3 regions of the Veillonella sp. CAG:933 genome follow, and region 3 is predicted to be linked to each of the others. Evidence: riboswitches for the same ligand, from Rfam matches in the RefSeq annotation. Region 3 holds a riboswitch; each other region holds the start of a gene.
The links. Region 3 has a riboswitch for S-adenosylmethionine ahead of QZL64_RS03550 (methionine ABC transporter ATP-binding protein). Riboswitches for the same ligand answer to the same signal wherever they lie in the genome.
Positions count from the first base shown of each region.

Region 1: another riboswitch for S-adenosylmethionine. It lies ahead of QZL64_RS06020 (5-methyltetrahydropteroyltriglutamate--homocysteine S-methyltransferase); the one in region 3 lies ahead of QZL64_RS03550 (methionine ABC transporter ATP-binding protein).
Region 2: another riboswitch for S-adenosylmethionine. It lies ahead of metK (methionine adenosyltransferase); the one in region 3 lies ahead of QZL64_RS03550 (methionine ABC transporter ATP-binding protein).

Region 1 covers NZ_HF986195.1:2,276-6,885, forward strand. The annotation lists gene QZL64_RS06010 (hypothetical protein) at 208-879, shown strand; gene QZL64_RS06015 ([FeFe] hydrogenase, group A) at 1,233-2,675, shown strand; SAM riboswitch class I at 2,887-2,996, shown strand; gene QZL64_RS06020 (5-methyltetrahydropteroyltriglutamate--homocysteine S-methyltransferase) at 3,064-4,209, shown strand; gene QZL64_RS06025 (AzlC family ABC transporter permease) at 4,199-4,610, shown strand, end outside.
Region 2 covers NZ_HF986217.1:16,652-21,261, forward strand. The annotation lists gene QZL64_RS09630 (YicC/YloC family endoribonuclease) at 1-13, shown strand, start outside; gene remA (extracellular matrix/biofilm regulator RemA) at 39-305, shown strand; gene gmk (guanylate kinase) at 314-940, shown strand; gene rpoZ (DNA-directed RNA polymerase subunit omega) at 947-1,159, shown strand; gene coaBC (bifunctional phosphopantothenoylcysteine decarboxylase/phosphopantothenate--cysteine ligase CoaBC) at 1,189-2,370, shown strand; SAM riboswitch class I at 2,430-2,528, shown strand; gene metK (methionine adenosyltransferase) at 2,583-3,773, shown strand; partial or broken gene QZL64_RS09660 (NAD-dependent malic enzyme) at 4,138-4,610, shown strand, end outside.
Region 3 covers NZ_HF986172.1:11,882-16,491, forward strand. The annotation lists gene QZL64_RS03535 (YerC/YecD family TrpR-related protein) at 1-175, opposite strand, end outside; gene QZL64_RS03540 (MetQ/NlpA family ABC transporter substrate-binding protein) at 279-1,094, opposite strand; gene QZL64_RS03545 (methionine ABC transporter permease) at 1,190-1,843, opposite strand; gene QZL64_RS03550 (methionine ABC transporter ATP-binding protein) at 1,824-2,870, opposite strand; SAM riboswitch class I at 2,958-3,061, opposite strand; gene QZL64_RS03555 (hypothetical protein) at 3,186-3,698, opposite strand; gene dat (D-amino-acid transaminase) at 3,706-4,560, opposite strand.

The DNA of each region.
Region 1 (4,610 bases), on a different contig from region 3:
AATTGTAAAAAAAGCGTAAAATTTAAATAAATTATTTACAAATTATAAATATTTTATAAACTGTACCTAATGATGTATGAACATTCTGAATAATGAAATTAATAATATATACATCATATACGAAAAAGAGCATTCACGAGATATACGAAAAGATAATTCACAAGATATACGAAAAGTGAACTCACAAGCAGATACGGAGGTAATAGAGTGAAAATAATTAACAAAGTAAGCATAGTGCTGTTAATAGCTGTTTGGCCGTTAGCCTTACTTTTGCCCGATTGGGCTTTTTGGGAAAATAATTGGATTGAAAATATAGAGGCACTCATACTGTTAGGCGGCTTTGTAATGACGGTTAAGTGGTCAATGTCAGGAGCTCGCTCTACGCGGTGGCTTTGGCTGAGTGCGGCGGTATTATTTTTAGTGGCACTGGGTCGTGAATTGAGTTGGGGCCGTGTTTTCTATCCGATGGCATGGACGGCCACCGGACCGGAATTTCCGGGAATACATGAAGTGTGGTTTGGTGCGTATGTACCTTGGTTTTTAGGTGCCATGGCAATTTTGTTCTGTATTGCTGTGTGGCGAGGACGCTCTTTAATAGTTGCTTTATATAAAGAGCATCTTAGTGATCGAACGCTGCTTATCTACCTCGCTATTTTTATAGGGGGACTCGTATTAGGTGAAACATTATTTGAAAAAAACATGGTTTCATTATGGTCTGCCTATCATCAAAACTTGGAAGAAATGGCGGAATTATGCAGCTATTGGTCCGCTATAGCGCTTGTTTTCAGAGTAAAAGAGTTGATTAGAACAGACGTAGCAGCTTGCGTGATTAAAGGCAAGACCCTGTACTCATTGGCTCAGTTTACTTTGCACCGATAAGACCATCTCTTGCCTAAGGGGCTATTTGATGACATCGTATTGTAAATAGTTGAAAGTACGCATCGAGTAGACACAAGTAGTAAACTAATGCAACAATATTTATAAAAACAGCCTTTGTTCGAAGGCTGTTTTTTGATTTTTTAAATCCTCTAAAAAAGGCGGTATTATCATACTTTTTGCAGAGTAATAATGCACAATGATAATCTAATTCCTATTTGAAAACAGGAGATTTAATTTGCTATACTACAAAGAGACATCACTCACAACCATACAATTTTGGTCGATGTCGGTTCCAACAGAGGTTGGATTATATTGAATACATAACTAGTATTATTTGTGTGAGGTGCAAAACTATGAGTTTCGAAAGTCGATTCCAACATATTGATCGTCGTGTTCCGATTTCAGAGAACAATCCTGCAATCATTCATGATTTAACTAAATGTAAAAACTGTACATTATGCCGTCGTGCTTGTGCTGACGTTATGGGTGTACTTGACTACTACGATTTAGAATCTACCGGTGATGAACCGATTTGTGTTCATTGCGGTCAGTGCGCAGCCGCTTGCCCATTCGATTCCATGAACGAACGTTCCGAACTGGACGAAGTAAAAGCAGCTATCGCCGATCCTGATAAAATCGTTGTTATCCAAACTGCACCGGCTGTACGTGTAGGTATCGGTGAAGAATTCGGTTATGAACCGGGTTCCGTTTTAGAAGGCAAAATGATTGGTGCATTGCGTCAACTTGGTGCCGACTATGTAGTAGATACCAACTTTGGTGCCGACTTAACTATTATGGAAGAAGCCAGCGAATTAATCGAACGCGTTGTAAACGGTCATGGTGAATTGCCACAGTTTACAAGCTGCTGCCCGGCATGGGTAAAATTCTGCGAAACTTACTATCCTGAATATTTACCAAACATTTCTACAACTCGCAGCTGTATCGCTATGGAAGCAGCTGTTATTAAAACATATTTCGCTAAGAAGATGAATATCGATCCTGAGAAAATCGTATCCGTGAGCGTGGCTCCTTGTACGGCTAAGAAATTCGAAATTCGTCGTCCTGAACAGAATAAATCCGCTGCATACTGGGAAAAAGAAGAGCTTCGTGATACCGATTACTGTATTACGACTCGTGAATTCGGTAAATGGATTCGTGAATCCGGTATCGACTTCATTCAGGTAGAAGAATCTCAGATGGATAAATACATCGGTGCTGAAACCGGTGGCTCCGTAATCTTCTGTAATACCGGCGGTGTTATGGAAGCAGCTGTTCGTAGTGCTTACAAATTTATTACCGGTGAAGAACCAACTCCTGAACGTTACACTAACTTGCAGGAAGTTCGCGGTATGGAAGGCGTTCGCGAAGCGGAAGTTAAAATTGGCGACAAAAAATTAAAATTAGCAGTTGTTCATGGTGGTAAAAATATCCGTACATTCTTGGACGACATGAAAGCTAATGGTAAAAAATACGATTTCGTTGAAATGATGGCTTGCCCTGGCGGTTGTATCGGTGGCGGCGGTCAGCCACGCGTTAAAATGCCGGTAGCTAACAAAGTTCGTGAAGCTCGTATCAAAGGTATCTATGATATGGATTCCAACATGAAACTTCGTTCCAGCTATGAAAACCCTGAAATCAAAGCAATTTACACTGAATTCTTTGATAAACCATTGGGCGAATTGTCCGAACAGTTGTTACACACTCATTTCACCGACCGCAGTAGCGATCTTGGTGTACGTAAAGATGTAACGCCTGAAACTTGCCCAACATCCCCTAAATTCAAGAAACCTGAATAAGAGGATAGGCTGAGAATTGAATAAACGTTTATTTCGATAACGAGATAAACGAATATTCCGATTAGCGAATCATAGAGCATCGAATGCTTGTGACAATCACAGTATTTGATGCTCTTTTTGTATAACTACAGTTGACATGTATCTCTGATTGAAGTATTATAATATACATCGAAAGGGTAATGTTTTACCCCCAGGTAGCTATAATTTTATAGAATCATCCAGAGCAGCTGAGGGATTTGGCCCGGTGATGCTGCGGCAACCTGCTTGATGCATATGCAAGAGGCAAGGTGCTAAGTCCAACGGGTAACCGGCAGATGATAAGACAGTAGGTCGTCATTTGTTGACGACTTTTTTTATTAGCTGCCACTTTTGAGAGGAGATTGAGAATATGAGTAATGCAAAGCAGACAATTGGGAAAGGTCCGTTCCGCTATGATGTTGTGGGGAGTTTTTTACGACCTGAATCTGTAAAAAAAGCGCGCCAAGAAGTAGAAGCGGGGACTCTTGGTAAAGCGGAACTTCGTAAGGTAGAAGATGAAGCCATTCGCGACTTAATCGATAAAGAAGTTAACGTAGGTCTTAAAGCTGTAACAGATGGTGAATTTCGCCGTGCGTACTGGCATTTAGATTTCTTGGAACAATTGGTGGGCGTTGAACGTATTAAAGCGGACCATTGGTCCGTAGCTTTTAAAGGCCATCAGCCTAAAGCGGCCACTCTTAAAATCGTAGGCGATATCGACTTCCCGGATAACCATCCGTTTTTGGAAGATTTTAAATTCGTAAAAGCCACGGCCGGTGATAGAGCGGTTGCTAAATTTACGATTCCGTCGCCATCCATGCTCCATTTGATTTGCTGTGTTCGCGAAGAACATTATGAACCTATTGCGCAGTATAAAAATGAAGAGGCTTTATTTGAAGCCATTGCCAAAGCCTATCGTAAGGCGATTAAGGCATTCTATGATGCCGGTTGTCGTTATCTTCAGTTGGATGACACTTCTTGGGGTGAATTCTGCGATGAAACAAAACGCAAAGAATATGCGGCCCGTGGTTTAGATTTAAATCATATTGCTAAAAAATATGTAGAAGTAATTAATTATGCCTTGGAAGGTAAACCGGACGATTTAGCTGTAACTATGCATATTTGCCGCGGTAACTTCCGTTCCACTTGGTTCTCATCGGGGGGCTATGAACCGGTGGCGGAAACACTGTTCGGTCATTGTAACATTGACGGTTTCTTCTTGGAATACGATTCCGACCGTGCCGGCGGGTTTTCACCGCTTCGTTTTATAAAAAATCAGAAGGTCGTATTAGGACTCGTTACTTCCAAGTTCCCTGAACTTGAAAAAGAAGAAGACCTATTGGCTCGTATTGAAGAAGCCAGCTTGTATGTGCCAAAAGACCAATTGGCTTTGAGCCCGCAATGTGGTTTTGCCTCTACGGAAGAAGGCAATAATTTAACCGAAGAAGAACAATTTGCTAAGTTGGCACTCATTAAACGAGTTGCTGAAAAGGCTTGGGGGCCCTATGAAGAATGATGAAAGTCGCAATGATGAAAGTCGCAATGTAAATAATGTTTCGACTGAAGCTGCCACTTCACCCGATGGTAGTAAGAAGAGCCATGACAAGAGTGCGGGGCGGGAGGCGTTTCGCTACGCTTTTCCCTTAACCGTGCCGATTTGTGCGGGCTTCTTATTTCTGGGCATCTCCTACGGCCTCTTTGCCGTAGGACAGGGCCTGCCTTGGTATTTGCCGATTATTATGAGCGCGACCATCTTTGCAGGCTCTATGGAGTTTGTGACCGTCGCCTTATTGACCGCTCCCTTTGATCCGTTGGGGGCGTTTATTCTGGCCTTTATGGTTAACGGACGTCACATTTTTTACGGGTTGACCATGTTAACCCGCTATACTTCACAGGGGTGGAAAAAATATCCCCTTA
Region 2 (4,610 bases), on a different contig from region 3:
AAACATAGAGTAGGTAGTAGAGTAAGGAGTCACTAAGTATGAATACAAAACTTTTAAACATCGGGTTTGGTAATATGGTTTCAGCAAATCGCCTCATTGCGATTATCAGTCCTGAATCGGCTCCTATTAAGCGAATGATTCAAGATGCTCGCGAAAAGAGCGTGCTCGTTGACGCCACATATGGTCGTAAGACTCGTGCCGTTCTCGTTATGGACAGCGGTCAAATCGTTTTATCCGCTATCCAACCGGAAACCGTAGCACATCGTATTGTACAGGCTACACCGTCTGAAACAACGGAAGCGTAGGTGTTATTATGTCGGATAGAGGAATCTTAATTGTCTTATCCGGCCCTTCGGGTGCGGGTAAAGGCACAATTTGTGCGGCCCTTCGCCAGCAAATGCCTAATCTTGTATATTCCGTATCGATGACAACTCGTGCACCCCGTGTCGGTGAAGAAGAAGGGGTTAGCTACTTTTTTAGAGATAAAGAAGAGTTTCAGCGTTTAATTAAAGAAGATGCATTTCTTGAATATGCACAGGTGTACGACAATTTTTACGGTACGCCAAAACAACATGTAATGGACTTGTTGTCAGAAGGTAAGAGCGTTATTTTGGAAATTGATATTCAAGGTGCTATGCAAGTTAAGGAGCGCTTTAGCGAAGCCGTTTTTATTTATATCGTACCGCCGTCTTTAGATATTTTATCGAATCGTTTGCGCGATCGCGGGACGGATGCGGCCGATGTCATTGATAAGCGCTTATCGAAAGCCAGTTCGGAACTTGCGTTGGCTCACCGCTATGACTATATCGTAGTAAATGATGTGTTGCCCGATGCGGTTGAAAAAGTTGCGTCTATTTTACGGGCTGAAGCTTGCAAAATTAAACGAAATAAAGAAAAAATCCAGTACATTTATAAACAGTATGGTGGGAAAAAGGAGTAATGCGTTATGATGGTAAAACCTTTATTAAAGGACTTGGAAAAACATGTAGACAGTAAATACACTTTGGTTACTTTGGCAGCGAAACGTGCTCGTGAGCTTACCGATGGTGATCATGCTTTAGTGTCCGGTCTCGATACAGATAATCCGGTATCGGTAGCATTACATGAAATTGCGGAAGATAAAATCGGTTTTACACGTACCAAAGACGGTATTAAATAATTAAATTTTAATTCCAACAGGGGCAGAGGATGAAAAATAAACACATAATTGTAGGCGTATCGGGCGGTATTGCTGCCTATAAAGCTGTAGAGGTGGTTAGCCGCTTACGTAAATTGGGAGCGGAAGTTAAAGTCGTTATGACAGAAAACGCCACCAAGTTTGTATCACCTATGACTTTCGGCGAAATCAGCGGCCATCCGGTGGCTGTTAAAATGTTTGAAGATGTACATGATTGGAATGTGGAGCATATTTCATTAGCCCGATGGGCCGATGCCTATTTAGTGGCACCGGCTACGGCTAATGTGCTTGGCAAAATGTCAGCCGGAATTGCTGATGATATGTTGACTACGCAGCTATTGGCTACCGAAGCGCCTATTTTCTTATGTCCGGCGATGAATACTAATATGTATGAAAACCCGATTACACAGCGCAATATGAAAACCTTACGTGAGTTGGGGATGCATATTTTGGAAGCCGACAGCGGTCACTTGGCTTGCGGTATAGTCGGTAAGGGCCGTTTACCGGAACCGGCTAAAATTGTGGAATGGTTGTCCTTCCATATGATGAAAAGTGATTTGCTGGAAGGTAAAACTGTTATTGTTACGGCCGGCGGCACGCAAGAAGCGATCGATCCGGTCCGCTTTATCGGCAATCGTTCCAGCGGCAAAATGGGTTACGCTGTGGCCGAACAAGCAGCTTTGGCCGGGGCTCGTACGATTTTAATATCGGCACCGAGCGCATTGCCGGTGCCGTATGGCGTGGAATTTGTGCCTGTTGACTCAGCTCGCGATATGGAAGAAGCCGTTAACAGTCGTTATGAAAACTGTGATGCCGTAATTATGGCGGCAGCTGTAGCGGATTTTCGCGTGGAGAACATGGCAGATACCAAAATCAAAAAAATGGATACCTTAGAGCTTAAACTCGTTAAGAATCCGGATATCTTGAAAGGTCTAGGTGCGAATAAAACTCATCAAAAACTTATCGGCTTTGCAGCGGAAACACAAAATGTCATCGAGTACGGCAAATCAAAAGTACTTAACAAAAATCTTGATATGCTCGTAGCTAATGATGTAAGCAAACAAAATGCAGGCTTTAACGTTGATACCAATGAAGTTACTTTTATTTATCCGGGTGGTCAAATTATGCAATTGCCACTTATGACAAAAAGTGATGTCGCTAAGCGAATTATTTCAGCCTTGGCAGAATTGTAATTCCATAGTATAATAAATCAGTGATATAAACTATCACAATTAAATTAATAGTAATTTTTGTCTCATCAAGAGTAGTGGAGGGAAAGGCCCTGTGAAGCTACAGCAACCATTCATGTGAAAAGGTGCTAAGTCCGACGGTATATGCCGAAAGATGGGGTTATATTCCTCATCGCTTGGCTGATGAGGAATTTTTTTATGGAGGTAAAGGGTAAATGGCTGAAAAACATGTATTTTTCACATCTGAATCCGTAACGGAAGGTCATCCAGATAAAATCGCTGACCAAATTTCAGACGCCGTACTTGATGCGATTATTGCGCAAGATCCAACGGCACATGTAGCATGTGAAACACTTGTAACAACAGGTCAAGTTCATGTAGTGGGTGAAATTTCCACTAACTGTTATGTAGATATTAATCATATTGTTCGTGAAACGATTCGCGAAATCGGGTACACTCGTGCTAAATACGGTTTTGACTGCGATACTTGCGGCGTTAATGTAGCTATTGACGAACAATCTGCCGATATCGCTATGGGTGTAGACGATGCGTTGGAAACTCGTGAAGGCGGCGCAGATAAATTTGATAAAATCGGTGCCGGCGACCAAGGGATGATGTTCGGTTATGCAACTAACGAAACCGAAGAATTCATGCCAATGCCGATTGCTCTTGCACATCGCTTATCCCGTCAATTGACCAAAGTTCGTAAAGACGGCACTTTGCCTTACCTTCGTCCGGACGGTAAAACTCAGGTAACTGTTGAATACGTTGACGGCGTGCCTAAACGTATTGAAACCATCGTAATTTCCACGCAGCACGGTCCTGAAGTATCCCGTGAACAAATCGAAGCAGACCTTAAAGAATTGGTTATCAAACCGGTATTACCGGAAGGTTTTGTTGATGAAAACACTAAATTCTTCATTAACCCAACCGGTCGTTTCGTAATTGGCGGTCCGCAAGGCGACGCCGGCTTAACAGGTCGTAAGATTATCGTTGATACTTACGGCGGCATGGCTCGTCACGGCGGCGGTGCATTCTCCGGCAAGGATCCTACAAAAGTTGACCGCAGTGCGGCCTATGCAGCTCGTTACGTAGCTAAAAACATCGTAGCAGCCGGTCTTGCCGATAAATGTGAAATTCAGATTGCTTATGCTATCGGCGTAGCTAAACCTGTATCCATCATGGTAGAAACTTTCGGTACCGGTAAAATCTCCGAACAGCAAATCGGCGAACTCGTTAAGAAACATTTTGACCTTCGTCCGGCCGGCATTATTGAAATGCTTGATTTGCTCCGTCCAATCTATCATCAGACGGCAGCTTACGGTCACTTTGGTCGTACCGATGTTGATTTGCCTTGGGAACACACTGATAAAGCTGATGTTCTTCGCAAAGAAGCGGGTTTATAATTAAATAATCTGAAATTAAACAGAGTAAGTTTTAAATGGCTTATATTTTAACAAGCTGAGTTTAATTTCAAATCTATAGAGCAGAGATTGTATCATTGATACGGTCTCTGCTTTTTTGATAGACATTATTACTTACTCTGCCGGATACTTTTTTATGCAATTTGTGAAATTGTTTTCTTTATTAAAAAGGTGTTTGACCATGGTGGTAATATTTATTGTATAATTAAAGAAGAGAAGTTTAAATATATCGATATAGCATGTTTTGATACTGAATTAGTTTATCAATTATCGGCGTTCATAATACCCTGATAACGTATGTAATTTTTTGTTTTTGAATTAGCGGTAATTCAGAAGGAGGATTTATATGAAAAATGCATATGATATTATTAATGACCCTTTTTTGAATAAGGGAACGGCATTCAGTGCTGAAGAACGTGAACTATTTAAGTTAAATGGTATGATTCCCGACAAAATTCAGACCATTGAAGAGCAGGCCGCTCAAGCATATCAAGCTATGTCTATGAAAACTAACGATGTGGATAAACGCCATTTCCTAATGAAGGTGTTTAGCCATAACCGTACCTTGTTCTACTATTTGTTCAGCCAGCATGTGGAAGATTTTTTGCCGATTGTATATGACCCATGTATTGCCGATACGATTCGCAATTACAGCGAATATTATACGACTCCGCAGAATTCCGCCTTTTTATCGATTGATAACCCGGAAAATATGGAAGACGCTTTGAAAAATGCAGCTTATGGCCGTGATATTAATTTAATCGTCGTAACCGATGCGGAAGCTATTTTGGGTATCGGTGACTGGGGCCTTAACGGTGT
Region 3 (4,610 bases):
TTTCGCCGGCTTCCAGCATACGTGCTACCTGCAAACGCTGTGCCAACGCTTTCAATTCATTGACCGTACAAATATCTTCAAAAAACTCATAACATTCGTCGATTGTTTTCAAGGCTAAGATGGCTTCAAACAATTGATTATTTAAAGGATTACGTAGTTTTTCATTGACGCTCATAAGAATCCTCCCTTTGCTTAATTAGATAATTTTATTATATACATATTTAAGCAAAAGAAAAAGACTTTCACACAAAAAAGTGAAAAAGTCTTTTTCAACCCGACTAGAATGCCGGAATAATGGAACCTTTGAAGGTATCTTCTACAAATTTCTTAGTTGCATCAGACTGGTAAACAGCCAATAATTTCTTAATAGTTTCGTTGTTTTCATCGCCTTGACGGACAACAAATACGTTAGCGTACGGGGAATCTTTGCTTTCAACTACAACGGCATCTTTCAAAGGATTTAACCCTGCATTAAGCGCGTAGTTTGTATTAACTAAAGCAATATCTACATCGTTAAGCGAACGGGCAATCTGAGCGGCTTCCAATTCCTTAATTTGTAAGTTCTTAGGATTGGAGGTAATGTCCGCTACCGTAGATTTCGGCGAACCGCCGTCTTTCAACTGAATGAGCCCTGCTTGCTGTAATAACAATAGAGCACGACCGCCATTAGTCGGATCATTTGGAATCGCTACGCTCGCACCGTTTGGTACAGTAGCCAAATCTTTATACTGGTTGGAATAAAGACCCATTGGCAAAAGAATTGTTTTGCCGATAGACACTAATTTCAACCCCCGTTCCTGCACCATGTTGTCAAGGAATGGCTGATGCTGATAGGAGTTGGCACTCAATTCTTTTTGTTCAAGCGCCACATCCGGCTGAATATAATCATTAAACTCTACGACTTTAACTTTAAGACCTTGTTTCTCCGCCTCTTTGGCTACAAAAACCATAACCTGAGCGTGCGGACCGGCTGTTACACCTACGGAAATTTCATGATTCCCCGCTGCGGCGCCGTCTTTGCTGTCATTGCCGCAACCAACCAATACCAAGGCGAACGTTGCGATGGCTGCCAATAAGAATGCTAATTTTTTCATATGTTTCCTCCCAGTCTTTTCTCTACTCTCTTTTTCTTTTTCAAAAAAACTTATCTGTCCGGCACGTCATGCATGCCAATGCTTTTTACAAAAGCTTAACGTTTATTCACTTTGCGGGACAAGAAATCACCGCAAGACTGAATCAATTGCACCAATACAATCAAGATAACGATAGTCGCCAACATTACGTCGCCTTGAAAACGCTGATAACCGTAACGGATCGCGATATCCCCAAGACCGCCGCCCCCAATAGCACCGGCCATAGCGGAGTAGCTGATTAAGTTAACTACCAAAACAGTTATGTTATCAATAATTGTAGGCAATGCTTCCGGCAATAACACTTTGCGGATAATCTGCATTGGTGAAGCCCCCATAGCCTGCGCTGCTTCAATAACACCGCTGTTGATTTCGCGAATCGATGTTTCTACCAAACGCGCCAAGAACGGAATAGCCGCAATCGTAAGCGGTACACAAGCCGCCGTAGTCCCGATGGAGGAACCGGCAATAATACGGGTCAGCGGAATAATCGCTACCATCAAAATAATAAACGGAATGGAACGGAGTGCATTTACAACCGAACCTAATGTGGCATTCACTGCCTTATTTTCCATAATATGGCCTTTGCCGGTGATTACCAAAATAACACCGAGCGGAATCCCTACAATCATGGATACAATGGTAGAGATAACTGTCATTTGCAAGGTTTCGCCTAAACCTTGAATCAACAAATTAATGATTTGTTGCGACATAGCCGATCACCTCGCTTCCAATAGGCAATTCATTCAAGTACTGAATCGCCTGCTCTTCATTCTCTCTGTTACCGTCTAACACTACAATCAAATGACCAAAGCTCGTGTCTTGAATGTAATCGACGCCGCCGAAGAGAATACTTACATCGAGGCCGAAGCGGCGAATCATGCCCGCTACAATCGGCTCATCCACAACATCCCCGGTGAAGTTCAAACGAATAATCGGATGTAAGCCGTCTTTCCAATCGGGCTGTACATTGAGATGGCGCCATGCTTCTTCCGGTAATTTATGACTGATAATAGCCCCTACGAATTCCTTCGTTGTCTTTTCTTTAGGGCCTGTAAATACATCGACTACACGACCTTCTTCCAAAATAACGCCGCCTTCAATAACGGCAACGCGGTCGCAAATTTCTTTGATAACCTGCATTTCATGTGTAATGAGGACGATAGTTAATTTTAATTTTTCATTAATATCTTTCAATAATTCCAAGATGGATTTGGTAGTCTGCGGATCCAACGCAGACGTGGCTTCGTCACAAAGTAATACTTTCGGATTACTTGCCAAAGCGCGGGCAATGCCGACACGCTGTTTCTGACCACCCGATAACTGAGATGGGTAGTTATTCAAACGGTCGCCCAATTTAACGATATCAAGAATCGGCAAAATGCGTTCCTTGATTTCCGCTTTACTCATCCCCTGCAACTCCAGCGGGAAGGCTACATTATCATAAACCGTACGGGACGACAATAAATTGAAGTGCTGGAAAATCATGCCGATGTTTTTCCGCTGTTCCCTGAGGTCCTTTTCATTCAATTTCGTAAGATCTACACCGTCTACTACAACAGAACCGGATGTAGGTCGTTCCAGCATATTAATACAACGAATCAAGGTTGATTTACCGGCCCCACTTTGACCGATAACCCCGAAGATTTCGCCCTCTTTAACGGATAGGCTAATGTCTTTTAGCGCTTCTACGCGATTCGGACCGTCATAAACTTTGCTAATATGCGTAAGTTCAATCATGTGATCGCTCTCCTTTTCTCTAACTCTCTATTTGAAATATATTTAATACAATAAAAAAACTCTTCACACACATGAAGAGTTACAGTTTCTTCATCTGTCGAAGCCTAGCTTCGTTGGAATTGGCACCGTTCCTTACCGGATGGTTGCCGCGACTTCATAGGGCCAGTCCCTCAGTCAACTCTTGATGAACCTATGTATTTTTAGCGTGATAAAATCATAACACTGTAGCGAATGACTGTCAATAGAAGACTCATAGACAGCTTATAGGGCTTTTATATAGCTACCTATAGAGTTCTTATATAACCATTGATAAGATTATTTATTGCCTCCCAGTGAGCTGTGATTCAAAAGGAACCGTGCCCCTATAACAGCCAACGTGCCCGTCACAATCTGTGGCCAACTCATCATAAATAGAACGGCCCGTCCAATCGGATACGGCACGGCAAAACCTACAAATAACAGGGCAAAACTGCAATATAAAACGACGCATTTGGCCACGCTGCATACAAGAGCTTGCAGCCATACGGACTGATTTTTAAGGAGATAACCAAGTATTACAAATACCGTATTTCCTAACGCCACGAGCGGCACAAAGGGCGCGAACGGCAACATGGCCTGCATAAACGCAATGACCGGCGTTGCCCACGCAATAACAAGACCGCTTGCCAAGCCGTAACGCATGGCCGCCACCAACATACAAAGCCCCACTAAGGAGCCAATCAAAAACATACTTACCATATTGGGCAACGGAATAATAAGGCGCAGACTTTGACTAAGCAAAGCCAGCGCCAATAATAATCCCGTCCCCGTAATGATTCGGGTATTCATAAATTAATTAAGCCAACCCTTCTGCCAATAATTTTTCATAACCGGCACGCAATTTGGCGGCTACAGGACCTACTTCACCATTGCCAACCGGCTTGCGATCATAGGTCGTAATCGGAATAATACCGCCGATTGTATCAGTGAAGAAGAGTTCATCCGCATTTTCAACAAATTCACGATCAAACTCTTTTTCAATAACGGAAACGCCTGCTGTCGGAGCGACGCGAGTTACTACGAGCTGGCGCGTAATACCTTTTAAAATTAAGTTATTGGCCGGATGGGTATAGCAAATGCCGTCTTTAACGGCAAATACGTTAGATGTAGCCCCTTCCGTGCAGATATCGTCGCGGAATAAAACGGCGGAATAAGCGAATTTCTTTTCAGCCTTGGTCTGGGCCAAAATATTCGGAATGAGGTTCAATGTTTTAATATCCACATTAAGCCAACGTTCGTCAGGCAAACTGATTGCTTTGACACCTTCACCCAATTTGCTCAAATCTTCTTTGATCGGGCGAATATACATGTACATGGTCGGTTCCAATTTGGAGCGATCATATGCATGATGACGCGGTTCCACACCACGGGTAATCTGCAGATAAATATAGCCGTCCGTAATACCACTCTGTTCAATCATGATTTCATGCAGTTCCTGCAAATCTTCCGGACGCATTTTTACCGGAATATCCATGAAGCGCATGGAGCGATAGAGTCTGTCCTGATGGTACGAAAAAGCAAAGCAACGGCCGTCAAAAACGCGTGTTACTTCATACACGCCGTCGCCGAAGCAGTAGCCGCGATCGTCTAAGCTGACGCATTTAGCACCAGGTTCTACAAATTCACCGTTAAAATAGGTTAACTCTTTCATAAGAACACCTCGCATATCATATGTGGCAACCCGAAATTACACATCGGGAC